DNA from 4 places in the Arthrobacter rhombi genome. Region 1 is predicted to be linked to each of the others. Evidence: riboswitches for the same ligand, from Rfam matches in the RefSeq annotation. Region 1 holds a riboswitch; each other region holds the start of a gene.
What was found. Region 1 has a riboswitch for S-adenosylmethionine ahead of ABD088_RS01910 (O-acetylhomoserine aminocarboxypropyltransferase/cysteine synthase family protein). Riboswitches for the same ligand answer to the same signal wherever they lie in the genome.
Positions count from the first base shown of each region.

Region 2: linked by a shared signal. The riboswitch ahead of ABD088_RS09805 (hypothetical protein) and the one ahead of ABD088_RS01910 (O-acetylhomoserine aminocarboxypropyltransferase/cysteine synthase family protein) in region 1 are both predicted to bind S-adenosylmethionine.
Region 3: linked by a shared signal. The riboswitch ahead of ABD088_RS16325 (flavin reductase family protein) and the one ahead of ABD088_RS01910 (O-acetylhomoserine aminocarboxypropyltransferase/cysteine synthase family protein) in region 1 are both predicted to bind S-adenosylmethionine.
Region 4: linked by a shared signal. The riboswitch ahead of ABD088_RS09765 (hypothetical protein) and the one ahead of ABD088_RS01910 (O-acetylhomoserine aminocarboxypropyltransferase/cysteine synthase family protein) in region 1 are both predicted to bind S-adenosylmethionine.

Region 1 is NZ_BAAAIV010000003.1:189,083-196,576, reverse strand. Features, by position in the region: gene ABD088_RS01935 (carbon-nitrogen hydrolase family protein) at 1-644, shown strand, start outside; gene ABD088_RS01930 (MFS transporter) at 634-1,986, opposite strand; gene ABD088_RS01925 (ArsR/SmtB family transcription factor) at 2,065-2,682, shown strand; gene ABD088_RS01920 (RidA family protein) at 2,695-3,102, opposite strand; gene ABD088_RS01915 (CoA-binding protein) at 3,195-3,707, opposite strand; gene ABD088_RS01910 (O-acetylhomoserine aminocarboxypropyltransferase/cysteine synthase family protein) at 3,704-5,083, opposite strand; SAM riboswitch class I at 5,180-5,273, opposite strand; gene ABD088_RS01905 (histidine phosphatase family protein) at 5,357-5,962, shown strand; gene ABD088_RS01900 (hypothetical protein) at 6,408-6,869, opposite strand; gene ABD088_RS01895 (hypothetical protein) at 7,002-7,226, shown strand; gene acs (acetate--CoA ligase) at 7,245-7,494, opposite strand, start outside.
Region 2 is NZ_BAAAIV010000011.1:81,379-88,872, reverse strand. Features, by position in the region: gene ABD088_RS09825 (APC family permease) at 218-2,029, shown strand; gene ABD088_RS09820 (hypothetical protein) at 2,068-2,598, shown strand; gene ABD088_RS09815 (helix-turn-helix domain-containing protein) at 2,629-3,204, opposite strand; gene ABD088_RS09810 (sodium:solute symporter family protein) at 3,371-4,900, shown strand; SAM riboswitch class IV at 5,056-5,166, shown strand; gene ABD088_RS09805 (hypothetical protein) at 5,178-5,462, shown strand; gene ABD088_RS09800 (VIT1/CCC1 transporter family protein) at 5,695-6,837, shown strand; gene ABD088_RS09795 (SRPBCC family protein) at 6,854-7,494, opposite strand, start outside.
Region 3 is NZ_BAAAIV010000025.1:126,767-134,260, forward strand. Features, by position in the region: gene ABD088_RS16295 (M18 family aminopeptidase) at 1-262, shown strand, start outside; gene ABD088_RS16300 (acyltransferase family protein) at 364-2,502, shown strand; gene rpsF (30S ribosomal protein S6) at 2,710-3,015, shown strand; gene ABD088_RS16310 (single-stranded DNA-binding protein) at 3,057-3,644, shown strand; gene rpsR (30S ribosomal protein S18) at 3,713-3,952, shown strand; gene rplI (50S ribosomal protein L9) at 3,968-4,423, shown strand; SAM riboswitch class IV at 4,625-4,739, shown strand; gene ABD088_RS16325 (flavin reductase family protein) at 4,792-5,298, shown strand; gene ABD088_RS16330 (hypothetical protein) at 5,311-5,757, opposite strand; gene ABD088_RS16335 (DUF1801 domain-containing protein) at 5,836-6,258, opposite strand; gene dnaB (replicative DNA helicase) at 6,780-7,494, shown strand, end outside.
Region 4 is NZ_BAAAIV010000011.1:68,537-76,030, reverse strand. Features, by position in the region: gene ABD088_RS09785 (DEAD/DEAH box helicase) at 1-69, shown strand, start outside; gene ABD088_RS09780 (DUF6507 family protein) at 182-577, shown strand; gene ABD088_RS09775 (alpha/beta hydrolase) at 574-2,985, shown strand; gene ABD088_RS09770 (hypothetical protein) at 3,093-3,554, shown strand; SAM riboswitch class IV at 3,646-3,786, shown strand; gene ABD088_RS09765 (hypothetical protein) at 3,800-4,141, shown strand; gene ABD088_RS09760 (zinc-binding dehydrogenase) at 4,167-5,231, opposite strand; gene sucD (succinate--CoA ligase subunit alpha) at 5,404-6,324, opposite strand; gene sucC (ADP-forming succinate--CoA ligase subunit beta) at 6,344-7,494, opposite strand, start outside.

The sequences.
Region 1 (7,494 bases):
CGCTGGCCCCCGTGGTGGATCGGGACTGGAGCACGTTCGTCCAGCAGGTCTCCCTGCTGGCCGCCGAGTTCGAGATCGCCATCGTCGCCGGTGGCTACGAGCCGAGTGGCGAACCCCAGCCCTACAACACGCTGGTGGTCGTGGACGGCACCGGCAGGATCCTGGGCACGTACCGCAAGATCCACCTCTACGATGCGTTCTCCTACCAGGAGTCCACCCGCATCAAATCCGGTGACGTGGCTGCAGTGCCCGTCTTCGAGATCGGCGGCCTGAAGGTCGGGGTCATGACCTGCTACGACATCCGCTTCCCCGAAATGGCCCGCCGCCTCGCCGTGGCCGGAGCCGACGTGGTCCTCGTCGCAGCCGCCTGGTTCAAGGGCGACTTCAAGATCGACCACTGGGAGACACTGCTCAAGGCACGGGCCGTGGAGAACACGGTCTGGGTCGCCGCCGCGGGCACCAGCTCGACGAACACGGTGGGGCACTCGGCCATCCTGGACCCGATGGGCATCCCGGTGGACTTCCTCGACGACGAGACCGAGGCGCTGGTCACCGTCGACGTCACCCGCCGCAGGATCGACGAGGTCCGCGAATTCCTGCCCGTGCTGGCCAATCGGCGGATCGGCACCGACGTCAGCGCCTGAGCGCTGCCTCGCGGGCGTTGTCCGCCGCGTGTTCTTCCCAGCCGGGTGAGGCGGGGATGGCCAACAGCCGACGGCTCGCAAAGGCCAGGATGACGGCAACGGCGCAGATGCCCGCGCACAGGGCCAACACTCCCGACCACCCCCATGCCGCGTAGCCGAAGCCGGCGACCAGGGGGGCCAACGGGATGGCGCCCATGGCCAGCAGGTCCAGCGCGCTGTTGGCCCGGCCCAGCAAATGCGTGGGCACCGCGACCGTGAAGTAGCCCAGCAACGAGGCATTGATGGCCGGGGCGGCGAACATGCTGGCCCCCAACACGGCGCACACCGCCGGAATCGAGTGGACGAACGGCAGGGCGGCCACCGCTGCGGTACACACCGCCAGCCCGACGGCGCCGAGCCATCCGGTGGACACGCGGCGCACCAGGGGAGGGGCCAGCACTGCGCCGGCAAGCATCCCGGCCCCGACCGACGCGGTCGCCAGGCCGATGGTGGCCGGCGATTCGCCCCGCTGCTGCAGGCCGAAGACGACGGCGGTGATGGAGGCATTCATGCCGAGGTTCACGATGGTGGAGATGGCCATGACGCCGCGCAGTTCCGGGCGGTGCAACAGCCAGGAGAAGCCCTCCCACGCCTCGCGCAGGTAGCCGGTGCGGCCGGCAGCGGCAGCCGCGTCGTGCTCCGGGACATCGCACAGTGGACGCAGGTCGGCACGGATGCGCAGGACCGTGAACAGGCCCATCAGGTTCAGCACAGCTGTTGCGGCGAACGGCACGGCATGGCCGATGACCATCAGGACGCCGCCGACCGGACCTCCGGCGAGGCTGACGACGGCGTCGCGACCCTGGTTGGCTGCCATGGCCGAGCCGACGGCGCGGGGCTCGACGACGGACTTCAACGCCGCGTTGGGCACGCCGTCGAACAAGCCGCTGCGCACGTTCATCAGCAGGTTCAACACGGTCAGCAGCCAGAAGCCGAGCAGTCCGGCCAGTTGGAAGGCGGCCAGCGCGCTCGCCACGGCGACTCCGGTGGCGGTGCCCAGCAGGATGAGCCGGCGGCGGTCGTGCCGGTCGGCCAGGACGCCTCCCGGAAGAGTGGCCACGACGCGGCCGACCTGGCCGATGGCCGCGATGATCCCGGCCTGGGCGGGGTCGCCGGTGACGTAGAGGGCGAGCAGCGGGACGGCGAAGTTGTGCAGGGCACGTCCGAGTCCCGTGGACGTGTCGGTGGCCAGCCACCACCGGTAGTCGCGGTTGCGCCACAACGCCGGAGGACGGCCGGATTCCACGGTGGCGGCCACGGGGGTGGATGCATCGGCCGGGGAATCGGGCTGGAGTGGTTCCATGCGTCGAGCGTAGATCCGCACAAGAAATTGCGCAAGAGAAGTTGCGCAATTTATGCGGCGGGTTTGTAGACTGTCAGCATGGACACCGATCGCCAGCCGCCGCGTGCGCCGGAACCCGAACCCCGGGTCATGACCTCACCCATGCTCAAGGCGATGGCGCACCCCTTGCGCCGGCGGATCGTGGCCGTGCTCGGTGCCCAGGAATACGCCCGCGCCACCGACCTGGCCCGACAGCTGGGCGTGGCCGCCAATACCCTGAGCTTCCATTTGCGCACGTTGGCCGAGGCGGGGTTCGTCCAGGAGGCCCCCGAATTCGCCCGCGACCGGCGTGACCGGGTGTGGAAGGGGGCGGTCCAGTCCTATCGGGTGGGTTCGCCCGAGACCCCGATCGGGCCGGAGGACGAAGCCCCGCTGGCTGCCTACCTGGACCAGTTGACACGCGACCAGCAGGAAATGGTCGCCAAGGTGACCGCCTGGGCTCCGGGCTTTGCCACCGGCCGTGAAACGGAGGCGAAAGCGGACCTCAGCCTGGGGACGTTGCGGCTGACCCCGGACGAGGCGGACCGCTTGTTCACCGAAGTCTGCGCGGTGCTGGACCGTGCCCGGTCGCTGCACCACGAGCCGTCGCCTTCCGACGAGGCCGACGGTGTGCGGGCCTGGGATTACACGTTCATGGCCGCGCGCGAGGACCTGTAGGGCGCTCGCCGGTCAGTCGATGACTGCGGCGACGGCCTCGATTTCCACCAGCTGGTCCTCGTGGCCCAGGACCGTGACACCGAGCAACGTGCTGGGCACGTCGTGCTCGCCAAAGGCCCCGCGGATGACTTCCCACGCGGCGACCAGGTCCGCTCGGCGGGCCGAGGCCACCAAAACGCGGGTGCTGATGACGTCGTGCAGCCCGGCTCCGGCGGCTTCGAGGGCACCGGTCAGGGTCGCGATGCAGGCAGCTGCCTGGCCGGCATAGTCCTCGACCGCCAGCGTGCCCCCTTCGGTATCGAGGGGGCAGGCTCCTGCCAGGAAGACGAGTCGGGCCTCCGGTGGGGCCGTGGCAGCGTAGGCGTAGTCGACGGCGTCTGACAGGCCCGGGGCGCGGATGAGCTGGACGGCTGAGGGCATGGCACCAGTATGTCCGGTCCGGCCGGAGGCGCCAACGGCCCGCCCTCCCGCACCGGGGAGGCGGGCCGCCGTCGTTGCTTGAAAGCCTGGAGCTAGGCGAGCACCTGCCGCTTGGAGGAGACCACGCCGGTGTTGAAGCCTGCCAGGTGCAGCCCCCCGTGGAAGCGCGCATGCTCGATCTTCACGCACCGGTCCATGATGGCGTGCATGCCGTACGACTCGGCCAGCTGTGCCGCCTCCTCGTTCCAGATGCCCAGCTGCAACCAGACGGTCTTCGCGCCGGCCTGGTGGGCCTCCTCGACGATGCCGGGGGTGTCCTCCGCCTTGCGGAAGACCTCCACCAGATCCGGAGCCACCGGCAGATCGGCCAGCGATGCGTGGACCGGGTGGCCCAGGATCTCGGCGCCCTTGGCCGCCAGGATCGGGTTGATGAAGTACAGGTCGTACTTCGTGGAGCTGTTCAGGTACGTGGCCACGAAGTAGGAGGCCCGCGCCGTCTTGTCGGACGCGCCCACGATCGCGATCGACTTCGTGGACCGCAGGATGTTCAGGCGTTCGGGGGCGGAAGGCCCCACCCAGCCGCGCTGTGCGGTGTCGGCGCTCATTTGCCCGCTCCGATCTGCTCGCCGGCACCTGCCGGGACCGCGCAGGCTGCACCGTCTTCAGTCGATGCGTCTGCGGTTGTGGTGGCGGGGTCCTGCTGGGAGGCGGTCAGCGCCTGGTCCAGGTCCCAGATGATGTCCTCGATGTCCTCGAGCCCCACGGAGAGGCGGATCAGGTCCTCCGGCACGCCGGCTGCGGCGAGCTGGTCGGCGGACAGCTGCTGGTGGGTGGTCGATCCCGGGTGCAGGACCAGGGTGCGGGCATCGCCGATGTTGGCCAGGTGGCTGGCCAGCTGCAACGCCTCGATGAAGCGTCCGCCAGCCTCGCGGCCTCCCGCAACGCCGAAGCTGAAGACCGAGCCGACGCCATCGGGCAGCAGCTCCTTCGCGCGATCGTGCTGCGGGTGGGAGGGCAGGGCAGCGTAGTTCACGTACGTCACGCGCGGGTCCGTCTCGAGCCATTCGGCGACCGTGAGGGCGTTGGAGAGGTGGGCGTCCATGCGCTGGGGCAGCGTCTCGACCCCCTGCAGCAGCTGGAAGGCGGACTGCGCGGACAGCGAGGGCCCGATGTCACGTAGCTGCTCGGAACGCAGCTTGGTGAGGAACCCGTACTCGCCGAAGTTCCCCCACCAGGACACATTGCCGTAGGAGGGGACCGGTTCGGTCATGGTGGGGAACTTGCCGTTGCCCCAGTTGAACCTGCCGGATTCGACGACGACGCCGCCCAGGGTGGTGCCGTGGCCACCGAGGAACTTGGTGGCCGAGTGGATGACGATGTCCGCCCCGTGCTCGATGGGCCGCAGGATGTAGGGCGGGGTGAGCGTGGAATCCACGATCAGCGGGATGCCCGCCTCGTGGGCCACGGCGGCCAGGCCCTTCAGGTCCGCCAGGTCCCCGGAGGGGTTGGCCACGATCTCGGTGTAGAGGGCCTTGGTTTCCGGGCGGATCTCGGCGGCGAAGTCTGCCGCCTCGTTGCTGTCCACGAAGGTGGTCTCGACCCCGAAGCGGCGCAGCGTCACGTCGAGCTGGGTGATGGTGCCGCCGTAGAGCTTGGAGGAGGCCACGATGTGGTCCCCGGCCTGGGTCAGCGCGGCGAAGGTGATGAATTCGGCGGCCATGCCCGAGGCGGTGGCCACCGCGCCGATCCCGCCTTCCAGCGAGGCGATGCGTTCCTCGAAGGCGGCAACGGTGGGGTTGCCGATCCGGGAGTAGATGTTGCCGTACTTCTGCAGGGCGAACAGGTTGGCGGCGTCGTCGGTGTCCTTGAACACGAACGAGGTCGACTGGTAGATCGGCACGGCACGGGCGCCATGCTCGGCATCGGGGGTGCCCCCGGCATGCAGGGCGCGCGTACGGAATCCGAACTGGTGATCCGACATCTAGGCGTTGGCTCCTTCGAGGTTGGTTTCCGGCTGCTGCCGATCCCTGCCATGGTGTGGTCCGCCGGGGGAACCGTGCAACCGGTGTCCGGCTGCGCTCCATCGCCTCTGGCGTTAGCACCGCGCCGGTGGATTCCGGTGGTTGCTGCGGCGTCAACAAGCCAGATCTCTCGGCCGCTCGGGATGGTCTCCTCCATGGTCGCAAACCCGGGGCCGTCAGCAAAGAATGTTGCGCAGCGTGGCAGTCCGCCGCCGGTCGATAGGCTGGGGGGCATGGGAACACGCATCGCATTGGTCCGCCATGGGGAAACCGACTGGAACGCCGAGCGGCGCCTCCAGGGCCAGACCGACATCCCCTTGAACGCCGCCGGGCGCGACCAGGCACGGGCTGCGGCCCGGGAGCTGGAACGCCTGGGGCACGACGGCGGTGCCTGGGAAGCGCTGGTCTCCTCGCCGTTGGGGCGGGCCGTTGAAACGGCGGCCATCATCGGCGGGCAGCTGGGGCTGGAGGCCATCGCGCCGGTGGAGGGCCTGCAGGAACGCCACTACGGTGACGGCGAGGGCCGCATTGTCGCGGGGCTGGACCGAGCCGAACTGGATGCGTTGCTGGCCACCGCCGAGCCGGAGGCCGAGGTGGTCGCCCGGGCGCAGACGGCACTTCGCGATGTCACCGCCGCGCACCCGGACGCCAACATCGTGGTCGTCGCCCACGGCACCCTGATCCGCCTGGTGGTCGGTTCGCTGCTCGGCGTGGAGCACCCGCGGGTGCTCAACGGCGAGGTCGTGGAGATCGACGCCGACCTGCTGGCGGCCCCGGCCGACCAAGTCATCGACCACCTGCGCACCGAACGCACCCAAGAATCCACACTCAACGCCTGAGTTGGCCCGCGCGGAATGCGTGGCCGAACTGCACCGCCGCCTCCAGGACTCCCGGCGTACCGACGACGCTCAGGAGTCACGTAGCGAGTCCGTGGATGAGGCGCGGGTCAGGACCATGGCCAAGCCTATGACAGGAACGGTAAGGCCCTGGCGGACTCCAAAGGGCGCCAGCCCGCAGCAAACAAGGCAGAGGGCAAGCCGGCCAACGAACAAATGCAGTCGCTGGCCGCGAAGCTGCGCGCGGCTGAACGATTGGAAGAGGAGAGCCGCCGTCGCGACATGGACCCGCCGGCCCCGGGCCGCGAGCGTGGCCCCCGGCGCGGGCGATATCCCGCAAAAAGGCGATGGCCACCGGTTGAGCCCTCGACCTATGGGCGAGATCAGCCGGTGGCCATGTTCCACAAAGCAGGTGATTGCAGACTTTCTCAGTACAGCGAGATCCGCCCTAAGGTTTTTGCGTGAGACGGCGAGCAAACGCGCTCACCGCGACCGCGATGAGCAACGCGGCCCCGAGCATTGATCCGATGAAGATCCAATCCGGCCCCAGTGGTCGTGGAACTGCATAATCATCGACTAGAGCCCCCCACGGTAGCTGAATGACAACAGTCGATACGAGCGCCAGGGAAAGGGTTCCAAGGAAGACATTCGTCTTGGCCCAGGTCGATTCCGCGGCGTCGGCCATGAGGCCGCCGACCATGCAGGCGGCTCCCATGAGGATCAACCAGACCTGACTGGCGCCAAGAACCATCGCTGCTGCCGCCGGAGTGACGTCGGGCCAGATGAGACCACCACCGAGCGGTCGGACTATAGACAACACGACCAGGGAGACCACAAGGTAAAGACCGGCTGCTCCGCTGGTCAAGACCCCGGACTGACCCAGACTAAAATCCTTCTTTACCAATTGCATGCTTTTGCTACTGCCCTCGCGTCCTTCTTCTTGATGGCGTGTTTCACTGCGGCAAGGATCTCCGTCTTCCGCCAGGACGGCTTGCTCTTCCGGGAGCTTTCCAAATCTATCTTGAAAGTTCCAAACAAGCCGGTGACGTGGCAATCCCATTGCTGGCGCATGGTGGCGATCTTCATGGACCGGGGGTGGTGTTCCACCAAGTCCTTGCGCCGGAACCCGCTGCTGCGGGCCCTGCGCGCCGTCGCCGGCTTCTACCGCGTGAACTGGCGGCGGGCCGCCGCCCAGGAATACGAGTACGTCAGGCTCCGCGACGAGGCCGTCCGGAAGTATCCGGCCGCCTCGGGCGGCCGGATGTGACCGGCGTCCGGTCCCGGCCTACGCCGGAGTGCAGATCCGCTGCAGTTCCGGGATGCAGGGTTCGTTCTGCAGGCTGGTCGTGTCGCCGAGCGCCGTTCGCTCGAACAGCTGGGTCAGCAGCCGGCGCATGATCTTCCCCGACCGTGTCTTGGGCACGTCGGGGACGAACACGATGTCCCGCGGCTTGGCGATCGGGCCGATCTGCGTGGCCACGTGTGACCGCAATTCCGCCGCCGCTGCGAGCTGTTCCGGCGTCGATCCGGCAGCC
Region 2 (7,494 bases), on a different contig from region 1:
CGGTGCGGACCTTGTCCTCTTGCGTCCGGGCACCGTCGGCGTAGTGTTCCTCCTCGTGAAGAAGACAGCGGGCTCCAGCCCGGCCCCCGATTCCGGCCCCCAACACCCCCTGCGACGCCGTCTGGGCGGGTGGCTCATGCAGGATGGGATCGCCCATCCCGAGGCCCCAGGCCAGGCCCATCCACACCAGGACACCGGCCAGCCGTGGTGGAAGGTCATGTGCCTGTCGGGGCTGGACTACTTCTCCACGCTGGGATACCAGCCGGCCATCGCCGTGCTGGCCGCCGGGGTGCTGGCGCCGCTGGCCACCCTGGTCCTGGTTGCCGTCACGCTCGGCGCGGCGCTGCCGATCTACCGAAGGGTGGCCGCGGAAAGCCCCCACGGGCAGGGTTCGATCGCCATGCTCGAACGGCTCCTGCCCCATTGGAAGGGGAAGGTCCTGGTCCTGGTGCTGCTCGGTTTCGCGGCGACCGACTTCATGATCACCATGACCCTCTCCGCCGCCGACGCCACCGCCCACATCATCGAGAACCCCTTCACCCCCGCCTGGTTCGAGGGCAAGAACGTGCCGATCACGCTGGTCCTGCTGGCCCTGCTCACGCTGCTGTTCCTGCGCGGGTTCACCGAGGTCATCTCGCTCGCCGTCGTGATCGTCGGGGTCTACCTGGCTCTGAACGTGGTGGTGCTGGGCGCCAGCCTCGGGCGCATCGTCGCCTCCCCCGGCCCCGTCGGTGACTGGTGGACCACGTTGACCACCAGCCAAGGCAGCCCCTGGCTGATGGTGGCCATGGCCCTGCTGGTCTTCCCGAAACTGGCCCTGGGGCTTTCCGGCTTCGAGACCGGGGTCGCGGTCATGCCGCAGATCCGCGGCCGGGCCACCGACACCGAGGCCCTTCCCGCCGGCCGGATCGCCGGCGCCAAGCGCCTGCTGACGACGGCGGCAGTCACCATGAGCGTGCTGCTGGTCATCTCCTGCGTGGTCACCACCTGGCTGGTGCCATCCGCGGAACTGCAACCGAGGGGCTCCGCCAACGGCCGCGCCCTGGCCTACCTGGCGCACGAGCAGCTCGGCGAGGGCTTCGGCAGCGTCTACGACCTCTCGACCATCCTCATCCTCTGGTTCGCCGGCGCCTCGGCCCTGGCCGGACTGCTCAACCTCATCCCGCGCTACCTGCCACGCTTCGGCATGGCCCCCGAGTGGGCACGGGCCAACCGGCCACTGGTCCTGGTCATCGTCGTCATCGCCGCCCTGGTGACCCTCCACTTCCGGGCGAGCGTCGACGCGCAGGGAGCCGCCTACGCCACCGGGGTGCTGGTGCTGATGACCTCGGCGGCGGTCGCCGTGACCCTCTCGGCCCGGCGCAAGCGCCAACGTGGGCGCACGGTGGCTTTCGCCGTCGTCGTGGTGGTCTTCCTGTACACGACGATCGCCAACGTGGTCGAGCGCCCCGATGGCCTGCGCATCGCCGCCCTGTTCATCGCCGCGATCCTCTTCGTCTCCTTCATCTCGCGCTTCCGCCGCTCCACCGAGTTGCGGGCCACCACCGTCATGTTCGACGACGCAGCCCACGACCTGCTGCTGTCCGCCGCCGACGCGGGGCAGGTCTCGCTGATCGCCCACGAACCGGTGCGGTTCAGTGCGGAGCGGTACCGCCACAAGCTCGAGCACGCACGCATTGCCAGCCACCTGCCCGAATCCGCCCGGCCGCTGTTCATCGAGATCACGCTCGGCGACTACTCGGACTTCGCCCAGGACCTGCTGGTGTGCGGCACCACCCGGCACGGGTACCAGGTGCTGACGGCCACCGCGCCCTCGATCCCGACGGCGCTGGCGGCGATCTGCCTGCGGATCCGCGACGAGTACTCCACCATGCCGCACCTGTACTTCCGCTGGACCGAAGGCTCCCCGCTGCGCAATCTGGCAGGCTTCCTGCTGTTGGGCCAGGGCGAGATCGCCCCGCTCACCCGCGAGGTGCTGCGCGAGGCCGAATCCAATGTGCAGCGCCGCCCCTGGATCCATGTGGGCTGAGTCGACCAGCGCAGCCTCGACTGGCCTACGCTGAGGGGGTGACGCTTCCAGCCACCGAATCCACGACCGAGCTTGCGGTGCGCCGCATCGCCCTGAGGACGCCGCTGACCTTTGCTTCCCTGAGCGGGCGCTTCGAGGCGGCCGTCCCGGCCCTTGACCTGGCCGGACTGGAACGGATGGCAGCACGCGGCGCCACCTGGGATGAACTCCAACGCGAGGCCGGCCACGAAGCGGCCTACGAGCTGTACCGCTTCTGGACCCATTCGCCCTCGGCGCTGCTCCACCTGGCGGGCAACGATGCTCTCAGCCGCATCTACCTCATCGGCAGCCTGGCCTGGTCCGCCCGGCTGTTCCGCATCGAGCCCGGCACCACGCTGCATGCTCCGCTGCGGATCGAACTCCACGCCCACCGCTCCGGCGGCACCGTCCTGTCCTTCGACCAGCCCGGTTCCCAGCTGGCCAGCTATGGGCCGAACAAGATCACCCAGGCCGGCTACGAATTGGACCGGCTGCTCGGTGACCTGCTGGAGGGCCTGGACCTCCCCCGGCCGGCTGCCCTGCGGCGCTGACCCCCGGCACCTCGCCGCCGGCGCCGTGCTTCAGCGTGAAGCTGCGGGAACCAGCGTCCAGAGCACCACGGCCTCGGTGTCGGTGGGATTGATCCACGAATGCGGTTCGCGGCCCGGGAAGGTCAGCGAGTCCCCGGCCTCGAGCTCGAAGCGCTCGTTGGCGAAGATGATGATGAACGTCCCCGACACCACATGCAGCACCTCGACCTCGCAGTCGACCGAGTACAGCTCCGACTCCCCCTCACCACGGGGCTCGATCACGGCGCGGATCACCTGCAGGCGCTTCTCCGACCGGCTCGTCATCAACCGCTCCACGATGCCCTGGCCGCCCAACGAGATCCGCGGGGCACTTTCCAGCCGCACCACATGCGTCTCCGGTTGCGCGAAGAGATCGCCGATCGAGACGGAGAGCACCTGGCACAAGGTCACCAGCGAGGCCACCGATGGCGACGTCAGATCGCGTTCGACCCGTGAGAGGAAGCCCTTGGTCAGGCCAGTGGATTCGGCCACCTGCTCGATGGTCATGCGCTGCGCATGCCGCGCGGCCCGGATCTTCGAGCCGATCGCCAGCGGGGTGTTGCTGGGTTCGACGGGCAAGGCCTTCATGGGTGGGATACTCCGAGTCCTCGTGCAAGTGGTGCGGTGGGCGGTGCTGCTATCCGTCACACAGCATAGGGCAATTGCTTTTGTTAGCCAGATCACTTTAGCCTAGTGCGCAACAGGTGTTTACTCCCAAGCACCCATTCCCGTGATCCCACTGAATAAGGTCCCCATGGAAATCATCAATATCGCGATCGTCGTCGCCTATCTGGCAGGCATGCTTGCCTTCGGCTGGTGGGGTAAATCGCGCACCAAGAACAGCAGCGACTATCTGGTCGCCGGCCGTCGACTCGGCCCGTTCCTCTACACCGGGACCATGGCAGCCGTCGTGCTCGGCGGCGCCTCCACCGTCGGCGGCGTGGGCCTGGGCTACAAGTTCGGGCTCTCCGGCGCCTGGCTGGTCATCGCCATCGGCATCGGCGTGCTGCTGCTGAGCCTGCTCTTCGCGCCGCGCCTGCAACGCCTGAAGATCTTCACCGTCTCGCAGATGCTGACCCTGCGCTACGGCTCGAAGAACGCCACCAACGCCTCGGCCATCGTCATGCTGGCCTACACGCTGATGCTGTGCGCCACCTCGACCGGCGCCTACGCCACGATCTTCGTCGTGCTCTTCGACTGGGAACGCTGGCTGGCCATCGCCGTCGGCGGCATCATCGTGCTGGTCTACTCGACCATCGGCGGCATGTGGTCCATCACGCTGGCCGACCAGGTGCAGTTCGTCATCAAGACCATCGGCGTGTTCGCCCTGATGCTTCCCTTCGCCCTCTCGGCAGCCGGCGGCTTCGACGGCATCTCCGCCGGGATCCCCGAGCGGGCCCGCGAATCGTTCTTCAGCTGGGACGGGATCGGCGCACAGACGATCATCACCTACTTCGTCGTCTACACCCTGGGACTGCTCATCGGCCAGGACATCTGGCAGCGCGTGTTCACCGCCAAGACCCCCACGGTCGCCCGCTGGGGCGGCTCGACCGCCGGCGTGTACTGCGTGCTCTACGGCATCGCCGGCGCGATCATCGGCATGTCTGCCCGCGTCGCCCTGCCGGACATCGACATCGAGAACCTGGGCAAGGACGTCGTCTACGCCGAGGTCGCCATGAACCTGCTGCCCGTGGCCATCGGCGGGATCGTGCTGGCCGCAGCCGTCGCGGCGATGATGTCCACCGCCTCCGGCGCCCTGATCGCCGCCGCCACGGTGGCCCGCAACGACGTCACCCCCTTCGTGGCCGGCTGGTTCGGCAAAAAGGTGGAGGTCAACACCGGGCGCAACCCCGAACACGACGTCGCCGCCAACCGCTACTGGGTGCTCGGCCTGGGTGTGGTGGCCATCGTGCTGGCGATCGTCGTCGACGACGTCGTGGCAGCCCTGACCATCGCCTACGACATCCTGGTCGGCGGGCTGCTGGTCTCCATCCTCGGCGGGCTGCTCTGGAAGCGCGGCAACGGTGTCGGCGCCGCGCTGTCGATGGCCGCCGGAACCATCGTCACCCTGACCACGATGATCGTGCTGGAAATCGGATCCGACGAGAAGTTCGGCGGCGTCTACGCCAACGAGCCGATCTACTACGGGCTGGCCTCCTCCCTGGTGGTCTACCTGGTGGTCAGCCTGCTGACCCCGGCCACCCGGCCCGAGGTCAGCAGCCATTGGGCCGATCGGGTTTCGGGGCGCGTCGACGTCGAAGGGGTTCCCGCCGAACAGCGCTAGCCGCCACGCACCGCCGTCGTCCCCCGACGCCGATCCGCAGAGCAAAACCCGCCGGTGATGACCGGCGGGTTTTGCCGTACCAGCACTGGGATGCCCGGGAATGGCGTCCATCACAGCTTGGGTGGCGCGTCCATCCACGTTAGGCTGGCAAAAAGCTTCATGAGACGCGGGCAACAGCTCCGACTACCCGCGCACCAACCCCAGGTTCGCGGGTGGTTCGGATGAGGAAGCGGCCCGCGCGACAACGTGTCGGGTAAGAACGCACGAAAGGAAATCCGTGACGCACAGCGTCTCCGTTCTTCCCATTTTCGATTCAATGCTCGGCACCGTCTGCCTCAACGTGGACGGCACCTGGGAACGGTTCATCGCCCCACATCCCCGGGATCTCGACCACGCCCTGGGCAACACGGCGGGCCGCCCCGAATGGGAGGCCGACTCCTGCGCACTGACCGTGCGCGTCCCCCGCGCCGGCCGGTCCGACGGCGAAGCGCAGGTGTTCTACCTCGAACGCCTCCCCGTCCGCGAGCACCGCGACGCAGACTCCGCTATGATGGTGGGCTGAAGGGGAGTAGTTCCAACCCCGTTCGCCAGGGCCCCTGGTCCTGGCGAACGATAGAGGATCTGTCGACATACTGATCGCCACGACGGCGGTCCGGCAATCCACCCGGTATCCATCCGGGCGAACGAGACCTTCGGCCCGCTGGTGGCGGTCCGAGGTCCTACGCATCCCCGTGAACCTTTGACCGGCGCCCCCGCCCTTGTGCGGGACCAACGAACCGATTGAAGGACGCCCGATGACACCGGATGCCCACCTGCCCGACTCCCCCGGCGGCGCCGACGCCCGCCCCGAACCCACCGCCGGCGACATCCGCCGCTGGCGCAAGTACCTGGCCGACGAACGCGCCGAGGGGGCCATCTACGGGGCCCTGGCCTCCCGCCGCCAGGGCGAGGAACGCGAGATCCTGCTCGGGCTGGCCACCGCCGAGAAACGCCACGAGGAACACTGGGCGAACCTGCTCGGGGAGCACGCCTCGAAGACGGTACAGCCCTCCCTGCGGCGGACCATGTTGCGTTTCATGGCCAAGAACTTCGGCTCGGTCTTCGTGCTGGCCCTGGCCCAACGGGCCGAGGGAGCCTCGCCCTACGAAGACGACGACGATGCCACCGCCCAGATGGCCGCCGATGAACTCGTGCACGAGGAAGTCGTCCGCGGCCTGGCTACCCGGGGTCGCAACCGGCTCTCCGGAAACTTCCGGGCAGCGGTCTTCGGCGCCAATGACGGCCTGGTCTCCAACCTGGCACTGGTCATGGGCATCGGGGCGACCGGCGTCTCCAGCGCATTGGTCCTCTTCTCCGGCATCGCCGGGCTGCTGGCCGGCGCCCTGTCGATGGCTGCCGGGGAGTATGTCTCCGTCCGTTCCCAGCGCGAGCTGCTGACCGCCTCGCAGCCCACCCAGGTCACCCTGGTGGCAGCACCGGATCTGGACCTGCAATCAAATGAGCTGGTGCTGGTCTACCGGGCGCGCGGGATGAGCCGAGAGGCCGCCGAACACCGTGCCGCCGAGCGCATGGGCAAGTACAGCTGCGACTGCGATCCGTCGCTGTCGCTGAACCCCGAGGTGCCCGCTGAGGAGACTGCGGACGAACACGAGGCACTGGGCTCGGCCTTCGGGGCCTCGTCGTCGAGCTTCTGCTTCTTCGCCTCCGGCGCCCTGATCCCGATCCTGCCGTACATCTTCGGCTTGAGCGGGCTGCCCGCGGTGATCGTCTCGCTGGTCCTGGTGGGCATCGCCCTCATGGCCACCGGTGGCGTCGTGGGGCTGCTGTCCGGCGCGTCACCGGCCAAACGCGGTCTGCGCCAGCTGGCCATCGGGCTCGGCGCAGCCGGTGTCACCTACGTGCTGGGCCTGCTCTTCGGCGGTTCGGTGGCGGGATAGGCCCCACCCCGGCGGCTCAGCTCGCGCGGCGCAACCGCCGGGCCGCTGCCGGGGGCAGACCAGTGCGCACCGGTTCGGGGGTTGTCCCCTGGTTCGGGGTGGATGTGGTCTCCTGCGGTGCCGGCCGCGGGTTCGGCTTGGCTACCGGCGGGGCCGCCGCAGGTTGCGGTTCCGGCCTCGGCGGCGCCTGCCGCCCGGCCTTGGCAGCGGCAATGGCCTCACGCGAGGGGCGTCGAGGTGCCGACTTCAACGGACCCGCCGTTCCGCCGATCGGCGGCACCGGCTCCACCGGGGTGTCCTCGGCCTGCTTGCGGGCCTTGGCCGCCCGGGCGGCCTCCACCTGTGCCGCCTTCTCCGCCCGCGCGCGCTCGGCGTCGGCGATCTTCTGTGCCTTGGCCCGCTCCACCTCGGCCGCCTGCTCCGCGCGCAACCGCTCCGCGGCGGCAATCTTCTCGGCCTTGGCCTGCTCGACGCGCGCAGCCTCCTCGGCTTTTTCGAGGCGCAGCCGCTCGGCTTCGGCCGCCTTTTCCGCCTTCGCACGTTCCTCTTGAGCCGCCCGCTCGGCCTTCTCCTGCTTGCGTGCTTCGCGTGCCTGACGCGCCAGGGCAGCCTTCTCGGCCCGCTCCGCACGGCGCGCCGCACGGGTTTCCTGCGTGT
Region 3 (7,494 bases), on a different contig from region 1:
CCAGCGCTACACCACCGACGCCGTCGGTGCCGGGCTCTGGGCACGGCTGTGTGTCGCGGCGGACGTCCCCTACCAGGAGTTCGTCTCCAACAACGTCATGCCCTGCGGCTCCACCATCGGGCCCCTGACGGCGACGCGCCTGGGGATCCGCACCGTGGACGTGGGGATCGCCCTGCTCTCGATGCATTCCGCCCGGGAGATGTGTGCCGTGGAGGACCCGCTGCGCCTGGCCCGGGTTGCCGAGGCCTTCTTCGCCGTCTGAGGTCCGGCCGCCGCGCCCGCGGCGGCCTGCACAGGGGATGGCCGCGTGACATCCACCCGCCCGTAACCGTCGATTCACCTGGACGTGGTGTGCTCTCGGGCATGAGTTCGCAGCAGGTCACACCCCGTAAGTTCCTCCCCGAAGTCCAGGCCCTGCGCGCCCTGGCCGTCCTGGTCGTCGTCGCGTACCACCTGGAACCACGGGTGCTCCCCGGCGGCTTCGTGGGGGTCGACGTGTTCTTCGTGATCTCGGGTTTCCTGATCACCGGCCACCTGGTGCGCGAAGCCCGACGGGAAGGACGCATCAGCCTGCCCGGATTCTGGGCCGGACGGGTGCGGCGCATCCTGCCGGCAGCACTGGTGGCCATCGCCGCCGTCGTCGTCGCCACGTTGGCCTTCGCCCCGGTCACGCAGTGGGGGACCATCGGCCAACAGGCGCTGGCCTCGGTGTTCTCGGTGCAGAACTGGGTGTTGGCGGCCGACTCGGTGGACTACCTCGCGGCGGAAAATCCGCCCACCGCGCTGCAGCACTTCTGGTCCCTGGGCGTCGAGGAACAGTTCTACCTGCTGTGGCCGCTGCTGGTGGTCGCGGCACTGCTGCTGGGCCGTGGCGCGATCCGCGGGGGCCGCAGGTTGTCGGGCACCCGGAACCTGCGCCCTACCCTGTTGACGTTCTTCGGGGTCGTCACCGGCGCCTCCCTGGCCTACAGCATCTGGTTGACCGCCGCCGGGGACCCCGCAGCGTACTTCGTGACCCCCACCCGCATGTGGGAGCTGGGAATCGGCGGGCTGCTGGCCGTCGTCATGGCCGGGCGGGCGGACGGTGCGCCCCAACGGGTGCCCCGCGCCCTCGCCTCGCCCGGGATGCGCTCGCTGCTGGTCCTGGCCGGGTTGGCGGCCATCGGCTACGCCGTGATCAGGTACGACGGCGGGACCCCCTTCCCGGGCTACTCCGCAGCACTTCCTGTCCTGGGCACCGCCGCTGTCATCCTGGCCGGGCGGACGTCCGGCCCGCTGAGCATGAACTGGCTCAGCGACCACCCCGCGATCCAGTGGGTGGGCAACGCCTCCTATTCGCTGTATTTGTGGCACTGGCCGATCCTCACGTTCTTCATCCTGATCGGAGACAAGGAGCCCCGCCCGCTGGAAAGCCTCGGGCTGCTGGGGCTCAGCCTGGTCGCGGCCTGGCTGAGCTACCGGTTCATCGAAACCCCGGCCAGGACGTGGCGGCCGTTGGCGACCAGCAATGTCCGCGCACTGGCAGTCGGTGCGGCCGCCGTCGTGTTGGCGGCGGTCCTCGCCCTGGTTCCCACCGTGGGCCAGCAGCAGGTGGTCGCGGCGGAGAACGGACAGATCCAACAACTCAAGAACTCTCCTCCCGAGGGTTTCGGTGCGGCTTCCATTGCCACCGGGGCGGCGTTTGCGACGACGAACCACCAGATCGTTCCCACACCCTCCTCGGCCCACACGGATTACGCCGATCTGGGCAGCTGCGTGTCCAGTGGGGCCTCACACCTGTCCCACACCTGTGAATTCGGCGCGACGAAACAAGATGCGAAATTCACCATCGCCCTGGTCGGGGACTCGCATGCGACCCAGTGGTGGCAGGCACTGGAGCCGATGGCCAAGAAGCACAACTGGAGGATCGTCACCCACCTGAAGAACTCCTGCCCCTTCACCGGGGCGGTCCGCACGGCCCAGAAGAAGGGCTTCATCGATTGCGTTGACGCGAACAAGGACCGGCTCGACGACCTGGTCACCAGCAAGGACATCGACGCGGTGTTCATCGCCGCGTGGACCGGCGCCCCCTTCAAGGGCGGATCCGAAGCGGCGACCCAAGGGGCCGTGGACTATTGGAGCAAGGTGCAGGACTCGGGCAAGCAGGTCGTCCTGGTCCGGGATTCACCGAACCCGAGCCAGGATCCGCTGGCGCGCGACTGCGTGGCCAAACACGCAGATGAGCTACGCCAGTGCGGCAAGGACAGGGAAGAAGCGCTGTCCAACGACGACTGGATCGCCGCAGCCCAGGCCAAGGATCCGCGCTTGGACCTCCTGGACTTCACCGACCAGTTCTGCACGAAGAAGCTCTGCCCCGCAGTGGTGGGCAACGTCCTGGTCTACCGCGACCAGAACCACATCTCGGACACCTACATGGCCACCATCGCCCCCACCTTCGAGGAACGGATGTCCCGGGCGCTGCGCGGGAACGGCCTGGCCGAACAGGCGGGACTGGACCACTAACCGGCCTGACACCGGGGAGCCAGTCCACAGCTGCCCGCTGCCCCTCCTCTGGCTGCACGTTGCCGGTTAGGGTTGGTGAACTGGCATCGGGTAGGATGGCTCAGGCTGTTTGTGTCGTTTCTGATCCCTGAAGCGACCGCAGCCAACGCACAGACCCTCCTGTTACGGAAAGACCGTGACCGTTTAGCCCAAAGGAGGTGGGTTCACATGCGTGCATACGAACTGATGGTACTGATCGACCCCGAGGTCGACGAACGTACCGTGGAACCGACTCTCGGCAAGTTCCTTGATGTCGTCCGCAACGACGGTGGCACCGTCGACAACGTTGATATCTGGGGCCGCCGCCGGTTGGCCTACGAAATCAAGAAGAAGGCAGAAGCCATCTACGCGGTGGTTACCTTCACCGCTACCCCGGCCACTTCCGCGGAACTTGACCGCCAGCTGTCGCTCAATGAGACGATCCTGCGCACCAAGATCACCCGTCCGGAAGACCAGAAGGTCGCAGCAGAGTAGTCTGCCGCGATCATTCGTAGAAACCGACTCTAGGAGGCACCATGGCAGGCGAAACCGTCATCACGGTCATCGGAAATCTCACCGCTGATCCGGAACTGCGTTTCACCCCGTCGGGCTCGGCGGTGGCGAACTTCACCATCGCCTCGACCCCTCGGACCTTCGACCGCCAGACCAACGAGTGGAAGGACGGCGAAACGCTGTTCCTCCGTGCGTCGGTGTGGCGTGAGGCTGCCGAGAATGTCGCCGAAACGCTGACCAAGGGCATGCGAGTCATCGCCCAGGGTCGGCTGAAGTCGCGTTCCTTCGAAACCAAGGAAGGCGAGAAGCGCACCGTCATGGAGCTGGAGGCCGACGAAATCGGTCCCTCGCTGCGTTACGCCTCCGCCAAGGTCACCCGCACCCAACGCAACAACTCGGGTGGCGGTGGATTCGGCGGCGGCAATGCCGGAGGCAACTTCGGCGGCGGCGGCGGCAACCAGGGTGGCAACGGTGGATTCGGCGGAGGCAACTCCGGCGGAAACAGCGGCGGCTCCTGGAATGCTCCGGCCGAGGACCCCTGGTCCTCTTCCTCCTCCTCCAATAGCGGGGGATGGGGCAACTCCGGCGGCTCCGACGAACCGCCTTTCTAAAGCACCACCACTTATTCACCATCCCGCAGAAGAATTCTGCGGGCTCCACTAGATAAAGGAGCTCCACGATGGCTAAGGCTGAACTCCGTAAGCCCAAACCAAAGTCCAACCCCTTGAAGGCCGCTGACATCACCGTCATCGACTACAAGGACGTCGCATTGCTGCGCAAGTTCATCTCCGACCGCGGAAAGATCCGTGCCCGTCGCGTGACAGGCGTCTCCGTCCAGGAGCAGCGCAAGATCGCCCAGGCCATCAAGAACGCGCGCGAAGTTGCCCTGCTGCCTTACTCCGGCGCTGGCCGCGGCTAAGGAAGGGATAATCACATGGCAAAGCTCATTCTGACCCACGAAGTTACCGGTCTCGGCACCGCCGGCGAAGTAGTCGAGGTGAAGGACGGTTACGCACGTAACTACCTTCTGCCCCGCGGCTTCGCGCTGACCTGGACCAAGGGTGGCGAAAAGCAGGTCGAGTCCATCAAGGCCGCCCGCACCGCCCGCGCCGTCGCATCCCACGAGGATGCCCAGGCACTGGCCACCAAGCTGGGTTCCCAGCCGGTCAAGATCACCGTCAAGGCGGGCCAGGGCGGACGCCTGTTCGGCACCGTCAAGACCGTTGACATCGCCAACGCAGTCGAGGCCGCAGGCCTTGGCTCGATCGACAAGCGCACGGTGGAAATCCCCGAGCACATCAAGTCGACGGGCAACTACCAGGCGACTGTCCGTCTGCACGAGGACGTCTCCGCGACCATCGACCTGCAGGTCGTTGCCGCGAAGAAGTAGCCACCACGTGTCACCGGTGGCCGCCTAGAGGGCTCGAACCGGAGATCGTGCACCGAGGGACCCCGCGCTGAAAAGCGCGGGGTCCCTCGGTGCGTTAACACGGGAACCGGGGCGGCATGTGCGGACAGGATCGACGACACCTTGCGAAATGTTTCGTCGACCTTTGACGGGCGTGGACCCGCGCGCATAGCGTAGTTAGTGAATCAAGAGCGTCAACATATAAGCCCTGGCTCGTTGGCCGGCAACCCTCTCACGGTAGTGGGGTGCTCCAGGTGATGATTCGGCCGTCTGGGTCCCCGGGCGGCAAGTACCGCACATCCAACGGGGCTCCGGCCCGGGTGATGTGCCCTACGCCGGAGGTAGCACAGATGACACTGTCCACCGATCTTCAGCCCGACGCCCTACGCCAGGCCTTTGCCCAGCACCCCTCGGGTATTGCGGCGCTTTGCGCCATCATCGACGGCGAGCCCCAGGGCATCGTCGCCTCATCGTTCACCGTGGGGGTCTCCATGGACCCGCCGCTGGTGATGTTCGCGGTGCAGAACACCTCGCGCACGTGGCCCCTCGTCCGGGCGGCGGGCCGGATCGGCGTCTCGGTGCTGGGCGAGGCCCACGACGGGGTCTGCCGACAGATTGCCTCGAAGACCGGGGACCGGTTCGCCGGACTGCGCCTCGATTCAACAGACGACGGTGCGCTGTTCCTCCACGAAGCTGCCCTGTGGCTCGATTGCAGCGTCGAACAGGAGATCCCCGCCGGAGACCACCAGGTGGTTCTGTTGCGCGTCCATGGGCACGCCACCCACGACGGAGTGCACGCGCCGTTGGTCTTCCACGGATCGGCCTTCCGTACCTTGAAGGCCGAAGCCTTCGCCTAAAGAGTCCCGGAGCTACTTGCCCCGCAGTGAGTCCACGTACTGCTTGGCTTCGACCAGTCCGATTCCGGTGTCCTGCCTGACCTTTTTGATGGCTGCGATGGGGTTGCCACTGCGCACCAACTGCAGGACCCGTTCATAATCCGGGTTCCCCGGGGCAGCGGTGGCGCCTGCCGGCTCAGGATGCCCGACGCCCGTGCTCTGCCCGGTCCGACCCGGGGAGGTGCTTGCGGCCTTGGCGGCACGCGCGGTGGTCGCGGCCCTGATCTTCTCTGCCTTCTGTGTATCCAGCTGCTGTTGGCGGGCAGCGGTGGCGTTCAGGCGGGCGATATAGCGGTCCGCTTCATTGACCTGACCGCCCGGACGTGTCGTGAAGACCCAGGAGAGAGCGCCAAACACCGCGAGGACCGCGACCACTGTGATGACGAGGACGAGTAGTGTCCCACCGTTGACGTCCAACATGTCCACTCCTGGGGTACTTGCCACCGCGGCACGGTGGACTGGTCTCCATCATGCCACCGCTGGGGCCGGGGTGCGGGTTCAGGGTTGGTGGAGCTCGGTGGTCGCATGGTGGTAACCCGATGCCATGAGCTGGCGGAGCACGTCCGCGTCGACGTCGGCGAGCCGCGTGACGTACAGGCATGAGGCGCCCACCCGGTGGTTGCCGAGCCGGGGCAGCAGATCTACGGCCTCGGGGCCGGCGGTCAGCCCGTAGAGGGAGATCGCTGCCTTGCGGGGGGAAAAGCCGATGGCTGCTGCGTCGCCTTCGCGTCCGGTCGGGTAGCGGTAGTGGTAGCTCCCAAAACCGACAATGCTCGGCCCCCACATCACCGGGGGTTCGCCGCTGGCCTCCTGCATCATCTCCAGGACCCGCAGCCCATCGGTGCGCCGTATGGTGTGCCCGATGGCACCGATGAATTCGAGTGGATCCAGGTCCGTTGGCCGGGTCTTCGCCTCTGACATGGCGACAGTATCGCAGCACCATGAAACGGCTGCAATGCGGGGACACTCCCTGCCGTGGACCCCGGAAGTCAAGTCACCCACAGGGAGCGGCGTGTCTGTGGATAAGAAGCCGCAGCTTGTGGATAACGATGCCCTACACGCTTGTCGGCTGCTTGGCAACCTCAAAGCAGGGCCTGAATGTTGGGTGCAGAAGTTTTTTCACCAGTTTCTATCGACAACCATAATGCCTAGTCAGACTGCGATTGACCAAGATTTTTGAAAGTAATCCACAGGTTCATCCCCAGTCTGTGCACACAACACGCCGCGTCGCCCACAGGTTCTCCACATGCCCTGTGGATAACTCTCTTTGGTTCTGTGGGTATTGGGCATAAGGTGACAGGGTCCCCGGCTCCATCCGGGCCGATCACCCAGTGGGCGCCCGCCCCTCACCGCCCCGTCCGTGAGCCGTTTCCACTGCGATACTGGAGGGACGTCGCGATGCACGCAGCACAGGCATCGCGCTGAGAGGGAAGGAACCACACGTGACGCTCACGCACACCGATTCAGGGTCATCGAATTCATCGGACATGGCCAGGACGCCGCCCCAGGACCTGGTCGCGGAACAGAGTGTGCTCGGCGGCATGATGCTCTCGAAAGACGCCATCGCGGACTGTGTCGAGGTCCTTCGGGGCGTCGACTTCTACCGCCCGGCCCACGAGGCGATCTTCGAGGCGATCATCGACCTCTATGGCCGGGGGGAGCCAGCCGATGCCGTGACGGTCTCGGACCTGCTCACCAAGCGCACCGAGATCTCCCGCGTTGGCGGGCCGGCCTACCTGCACACCCTCATCCAGTCCGTGCCGACGGCCGCCAATGCCGGTTTCTACGCGGAAATCGTCCGCGAGCGTGCGGTCTTGCGCCGACTGGTCGAGGCCGGCACGAAGATCGTCCAGATGGGTTACAGCCAGGACGGCGAAGTGGATGCCATCGTCAACGACGCGCAGGCCCAGATCTATGCGGTGGCCGAACGCCGCACCGCTGAGGACTATGTCCCCCTGCGGGACATCATCGAGGGCACCGTCGATGAGATCGAGTCGGCGGGACAACGTGGCGAGGGAATGATCGGCGTCCCCACCGGTCTCTACGAACTGGACGAACTCACCCAGGGCCTGCACGGCGGACAGATGATCGTCGTCGCGGCCCGACCTGCAGTTGGCAAGTCGGTTTTCGCCTTGGATATCGCCCGGTCCGCCTCGA
Region 4 (7,494 bases), on a different contig from region 1:
ATGGACGCCGGTGAGGGCTTCGGCTCGGCAATGACCGCAGACGACATCCGCAACCTGCTCGTCGAGTAGCCCTCCGGCCCGGCCTGCCCCGCCGGGTCGATGGGGACTTCTCCCCATCGCCGGTATCCCTCTTTTCCCCTACGGTGGATCAGTACGCGCAGGGGACGGCGAAGGGCAGCACATGAAGTGGGACGTGGACGTGGCAGCGGTGAAGACCCTGCTCTCCTCGGCCGAGGGCACCCTGGAGCTCACCGAGCCGGCCAAGGACGCAGTCAATAGTGCCGTGGAAACCGTCGAGACGTCGTTGTCCGGGGAATGCGATGGCATCGTCTCCGCACTGTCCACGCTGCGCACCGACGTCCTGGTCAATGACATGACGGACACCATGACCCGCGGCAACAATGCCATCCAGGGAACCGGCGAATCGGTCAGGGCCTTCCAGAACGCTGATACGGAAATGCGCGACCGGGCCCAGTCCATGAGCGCCTCCGTCCCGGTGTCCGGTCCACCGGTACCCGGCGGTGTCCCGTCCACGATGTTCAACTTCGGTACCGGGAAACGGACGGTGGAGTCGTGAAGTGGGAACCCATTGACGTCAGCGCCACGGCGAACGTCCCGGATGAGGACACCTTGACCACCCGCGCCGCCGCCGTCGAAACCCAGGCGAAGGCGTTCTCCCAGCACTTCACCGATATGCTCACCACCTGGAACGGGCTCGCGGGCATCTACCAGGCCCCCGCCCAACAGCAGGTCCTCACCGCGATGAACACCCCCAAAACCGCAGCCGAGGACATCGTGGACAGCGGCACGTCGATCAAGAACGCGTTGCAGGACTTCGCGACGGCGGTCGGCGACATCCAGACGAAACACACCACGCTAGTCGGCGACATTGCTGATGCCAAAGCCCAGTTCACGTTCATCGAGGACCCGTCGCTCGGCATGTTGATCCGCGATCCACTGGTCCGCCGGGCCAGCGGCCTCGCCACCGAATACACCACTGCCCAGCAGACCTGTGTCTCCGCGTTGCAGAAGATCAACCGGGTCACCACCGATGTCACCTCCCACTATGCCCCCGGAATCCTGGATCTGGTCAGCAACGATGCAGAGCGGTTGCAGCACGATGCCAGCCGCCAGGACTCCACCCCCGAACAAGTCCGCGCCTACTACGCCTACCTGGCCAAGATGTCCCCCGACGAGATCACCAATTTCGCCAAGGAATACCCGGAGGCCATGGCGTATGGGCCCCGCACGTCGATGCCAGCCCGCGAACAAGTCGACTTCTGGACCGGCCTCTCTTCGGCGCAGCAAGCGGCGATCATCACCTCACTGCCGATCATTGCCGGCAACACAGAGGGCGTCAGCTACACCCAGCGGGCGGACTCCAATGAGCGGGTCCTGCACATGATGGTGGCGGGAAAATTCCCCGCCACCGCGGAGCAGACCAAGGCCTACAACTCGATTCTCGAGTCCCTGAAATCGCCATTGACCACGGATGCTGGACGTCACCTGATCAGCTTCGACCCCTCGACCGACAAGCCTCTGGCGGGGGTCGCCATCGGCGATATCGATTTTTCCTCCTCAGTGACGTTCAACGCCTCGGGCATCACCAGCAAAACACAGGGCATGACCGGGGAAGTCGACAACGCCCAGGCGCTCTGGGACGAACAGTCGCTCTACTCCGATGGCCGCCACGTCGTGGTTTCCTGGATCGGCTACGACTCCCCTGGTGGTTTCCCGGAGTCGACCGAGGTGAACTACACGGACAAGGCCCGTGTGGGCGGCAACGAACTCGCCACCCAGCTCGATGGGCTCCATCTGACCATGGCCCAGGACGGCGGGACCGTCCCCCGGGTCAATGTGGGTGCCCACTCCTACGGGACCACCATGTCGGCCTACGCTCTGACACAAACGGAATTCGACGTCGATTCGGTCTACTTCTACGGCTCCGCCGGCTTGGACCCGAACGTGGCTGATACCGCCGATGACCTGCATGTCAAGAGTGCGGACAATGGCCGGCCCGCCGTCTACGCCACGCAAGCCGCCGGCGACCTCGTAGCTCCCGGCGGAATCGTCTCCTCACAATTCGGCGATGTCACCCGTATTTCCCCCACCGATGATGCCTTCGGGGCCCAGGTACTCGATGCGGAGTCCAGCGTCGATGAGAACGGGAACCCACTCAAGGCGACCACGGGCCATGGCGGACACGGAAACTACGACCAGCCGGTCCTGGCACCACCGCTCTCCAAGCCGGCGCTGGCCAAGTATCTCTTCGACTATGCCAAGGGCGAGGCCACGGGCGTCGTCGAGACGGAAACCGGTCATGGCTATCTCGACCGGGACACCACCAGCCTGAATCACTTCGGTCGGGTTGCCAGCGGACAGACGGCTCATCTGGACATCAAGGACCAGGCCATCACCGATACCAAGATCGAAGAATCCAAACGGGACTTCAACGCCTTGGTCAATACCCCGACCGTCATCGTGGACACCTCCCAGCAGGCGGTGAATACCACCATAGATGCTGGCCAACCCGCCGTCGACCTACTCCAAGACGCCGCCGTGGAAACAGCCAACTCAGGTATCGACCACGGCCAGTCCTTCCTCGATAGCGCAGGAAATACCGGCAAATCCGTCGCCAGCGGAACGGCAAACACCGTGCGAGAGCACCTGCCGTTTGGCTGGGGCAACTCGGATGCCGCGAAATCCGTGCAGCAAGGTGCCAGCAATATCCTCGGTGGCGCCTACGACTACGGGCACCAGGCCTTCAACGACAGTGTCGATCAGGTTCAAAACGGTGGGCGTCTCCTGTCCGACCTCGTGACGGGGTCACGTAACGCCACCGTCGACGGGGTCCAGAGCCTCGGCAACAGGGCGATTGATGGCTCACAGCAGGCGGTGGGCAAAGGCGTCGACTGGAGCCAACATCGCGCCGAGGACGAGATCCGCGAATATTCGGACACGCACCGCGACGAACCCACACGATAGGCTCGACAACCGTGATCCCTTTCCGCAAACCGTCCGGTGTCGGCACGGCACTCTGCCTCTCCAGCTTTCTGTTGTTGACCGCTTGCACCTCATCCCCGGGAGAACCGATGGACACCCACCCACCTGCGGCCTCTGCCGCCGAGCACCAGCGCGATGCCCATTCCATTCGCGAGGATTTCTACGCGTCGATCACTGACGTCATCACGGCAGCCGGCGGCAAGTGGAAATACCTCGACGGAAGCGCCTACTCACCGGAGGACCGGGGCTCCTTTGCCCCCAAGGCCTGCGCCAGCGGGCCACAGGACGCCCGTCAGCTGCTGCTCATGGTCACCTCCGGGCCCAGCTCCGACGGACCGGCGGCCATCCAGCGCATGAAATCGGTTCTGGAAGACCGTGGAATGACCGTCACCGGATACATTCCCGGAGACACCCAGCGGGAAGCCTCCGCCATCAACGCCGAAAGCCCCAACGGCGCCTTCGTTTCCTACCGCACCAACGACCTGCGCACCAACATCAGATTCGGCAGCGAGTGTTCTTCGCACCCCACCATGCTCACGGACGTCGACTGAGCCGTCCCACATGTTGCGCCGCATGGCGTCACATGAACGACGCCGGATCCCGCCTTCAAACTGTCGGCGGACCCGGCTAGGCTGAAACCAGCTTCACGAGACATGGCGCCAAGCTCCGACTGGCCATGCACCAACCCCACTGCGGGCGATACACGCGTCGCCCATGGATTGTTCGGCGGGTGGTTCGGATGACGAAGCGGCCCCCGGTAGTCGCCAGGGGCAAGGACGATCCGAAAGGCACGGCCATGCAGGCACTGCTACAGCACCCCTCCGCTACACCACACCCACCTCACGGGTTCCCCCGCTTCAGCGGGGACTGGGTGGACGCCTCCGTCGTCCTGGGCCACGGGACCATCCGCGTGGATACGGCGGACCAGGGGCATATCCTCATTCCCGAGGACTTCGAGACCCTCAGCGGGGCATTGGATGTGTCGGTGGCCGGCCACCCGGCCCGGTCCTGGCCCGGAGCCGGTCGTTCCGCCGTGCAGTTCAACGCAGCGCTGGGCATGCTCCTGGTCCCCGGCGGGTATGACCGTGTGGGGCGGTCGTTCTTTCCCGTCCGGCCCGCTGGCGCGTCCACCCTGTAACCGGCCGCGGGGAAGGACACCAGCCTTATTCGCCCCGCGGCAGCAGCATCACCTTGGTGGCCCGGCGCTCATCCATGGCCCGGTAGGCTTCCGCTGCGTCTTCCAGCGGCATGACCGCGTCGAACACCAGCCCGGGGTCGATGGTTCCGGCCAGCACATCGGCGAGCAGTTCCGGGATGTATTCGCGAGTCGAGGCAGCCCCACCAGCGACCGTGATGTTCTTCGAGAACAACATCCCGATCGGCAGTTCGGCTCCCCCGGCCGGGACGCCAACGAACCCGAGTGCGCCGCCGGCACGGGTGCACTGCAGGGCCTGGTCCATCGATTCGGCGGTTCCCACGCATTCGAGAACTGAGTCGGCCAGCACGCCGCCGAGCAGTTCGGAGACCCGCGCGGCCGCCTTCTGGCCGCGTTCGGCCACGATGTCCGTGGCGCCGAAGGCCCGGGCGATCGCTGCCCGGTCCTCATGCCGGGACATGGCGATGATCCGGGAGGCGCCCAACCGCTGGGCGGCCAGCACCCCGCTCAGGCCCACGGCCCCGTCCCCCACCACCACGACGCTGCGTCCGGGCCCGACCTGGGCGCCCAAGGCAGCGTGGTGCCCGGTCCCCATGACATCGGAGAGGGAGAGCAGGCTCTTCAGCAGCTTTTCGTCCGGGTCGGCCAGTCCGGGTACGACGACGAGGGTGCCGTCGGCGTTGGGAACGCGGACCGCTTCACCCTGGCCGCCTTCGACGTCGAGTCCGTTTTCGTCCTGTCCGCCCCAGACGGCCCGGTGCCGGCAGGCTACCTGGACACCGTTGCGGCAGTCCGGGCACGTGCCACAGCTGTTGGCCCAGGGGGCGATGACGAAGTCCCCCACGGACAGCGTGGTGACCTCTCTGCCGACTGCGCTCACCGTGCCGACGAACTCGTGGCCAATGGGGTGGGGTTCGCTGGTCTCACGCACTCCCCGGTAGGGCCAGAGATCCGAACCGCACACGCAGGCCGCGGCCACCGTGACGACGGCGTCGCCGGGGTGCTGGATTGCCGGCGCGGGGCGGTCCTCGACGCGGATGTCATAGGGTGCGTGGATCATCGTGGCGCGCATGGGGCTGCTCCTGGGAACTGGGCTGGGCGGGTCCGGGATACCGGACTACACCTCCAGCGTAGAACGATATCCGGCAGTTCGTGCACCCCACCCACGACGACGGCGCCCCTCTTCTCGGAGAAGAGGGGCGCCGTCGTCGTTCGCCATGCCGGCAGGTGGCCGGCGAAGCGGTTTAGAGGCTGGAGGCCTCTGCGTGGTCCGGGTAGACCTCGCGCAGCAGGTGCGCGGTCTCCGACGGGGTCTTGCCGACCTTGACGCCGGCGGCCTCGAGGGCTTCCTTCTTGGCCTGTGCCGTGCCGGAGGAGCCGGAGACAATGGCGCCTGCGTGGCCCATCGTCTTGCCCTCGGGTGCGGTGAAGCCCGCGACGTAGCCGACGACCGGCTTGGTGACGTGGGCCTTGATGTACTCGGCAGCACGTTCCTCGGCGTCGCCGCCGATTTCGCCGATCATGACGATCGCCTTGGTGTCCGGGTCCGCCTCGAACGCAGCCAGGGCGTCGATGTGGGTGGTGCCGATGACCGGGTCGCCGCCGATGCCGATGGCCGTGGAGAAGCCCAGGTCGCGCAGCTCGAACATCATCTGGTAGGTCAGCGTGCCGGACTTGGAGACCAGGCCGACACCGCCCTTGCCGGTGATGTTGGCCGGGGTGATGCCGACCAGCGACTCACCGGGGGTGATGATGCCGGGGCAGTTCGGGCCGATGATGCGGGTGACCTGGTTGCCGTTGGCGTCGACCTTGGACTGGGCGAGTGCCCAGAACTCGGCGGCGTCCTGCACGGGCACGCCTTCCGTGATGACCACGACGAGGCCGATGCCGGCCTCGATGGCCTCCACGACGGCGTCCTTGGTGAACTTCGGCGGCACGAAGACGATGGAGACGTCAGCACCGGTTTCGGAGATGGCCTCGGAGACCGCTCCGAAGACGGGCAGGGTCACGTCACCGTGGGTGACGGTGGTGCCGGCCTTGCGGGCGTTGACGCCACCGACAACCTGGGTGCCGGCTGCGAGCATGCGGGCGGTGTGCTTGGAGCCCTCGCCGCCGGTGATGCCCTGGACGATGACCTTGGAGTCCTTGTTGATGAAGATAGACATGTTTTCTTTCCCCTGGTCCTTAGGCGTTCGCCAGTTCGGCGGCCTTGTCGGCGCCTTCATCCATGGTGGTGGACAGCGTCACAAGCGGGTGGTTGGCGTCGGCCAGGATCTTGCGTCCTTCTTCGACGTTGTTGCCGTCGAGGCGGACGACGAGCGGCTTGGTGGCCTTCTCGCCGAGCATTTCCAGGGCCTTCACGATGCCGTTGGCGACGGCGTCGCACGCGGTGATGCCGCCGAAGACGTTCACGAACACCGACTTGACCTGCTCATCGTTGAGGATGACATCCAGGCCAGCGGCCATGACCTCGGCCGAGGCGCCACCTCCGATGTCCAGGAAGTTGGCGGGCTTGACGTTGCCGTGGTTCTCGCCGGCGTAGGCGACGACGTCCAGCGTGGACATGACCAGTCCTGCGCCGTTGCCGATGATGCCGACCTCGCCGTCGAGCTTGACGTAGTTCAGTCCGGCTTCCTTGGCCTTGGCCTCGAGCGGATCGGCTGCGCCCTTGTCCTCGAGCGCCTCGTGCTCGGGGTGGCGGACCTCGGAGGCGTTCTCGTCGAGCGAGACCTTGCCGTCCAGGGCCACGATCTCACCGGCGCCGGTGCGCACCAGCGGGTTGACCTCGACCAGGGTGGCGTCTTCCTTCACGAAGACGTCCCAGAGCTTGATGATCGCTGCTGCCACGTCGGCGCGCAGCTCGGCGGCGAAGCCTGCCTCGGCGACGATCTCGTCGGCCTTGGCCTGGTCGATGCCCACTGCGGGATCGACGGCGACCTTGGCCAGGGCCTCGGGGCGCTCGACAGCGAGTTCCTCGATTTCCATGCCGCCCTCAACGGAGCACATGGCCAGGTAGTTGCGGTTGGAGCGGTCCAGCAACACGGAGAAGTAGAACTCCTCGGCGATGTCGGCGCCCTGGGCAATCATCACCTTGTTGACGGTGTGGCCCTTGATGTCCATCCCGAGGATGTTGGAAGCGTATTCGAACGCCTCGTCGGCGGTCTTGGCGACCTTGACGCCGCCGGCCTTACCGCGGCCTCCGACCTTGACCTGGGCTTTGACCACGACAACTCCGCCGATCTTCTCGGCGGCAGCCTTGGCTTCTTCAGGGGTGTACGCAACGATGCCGGCAAGCACGGGGACACCGTGCTGCTCGAACAAATCGCGCGCCTGGT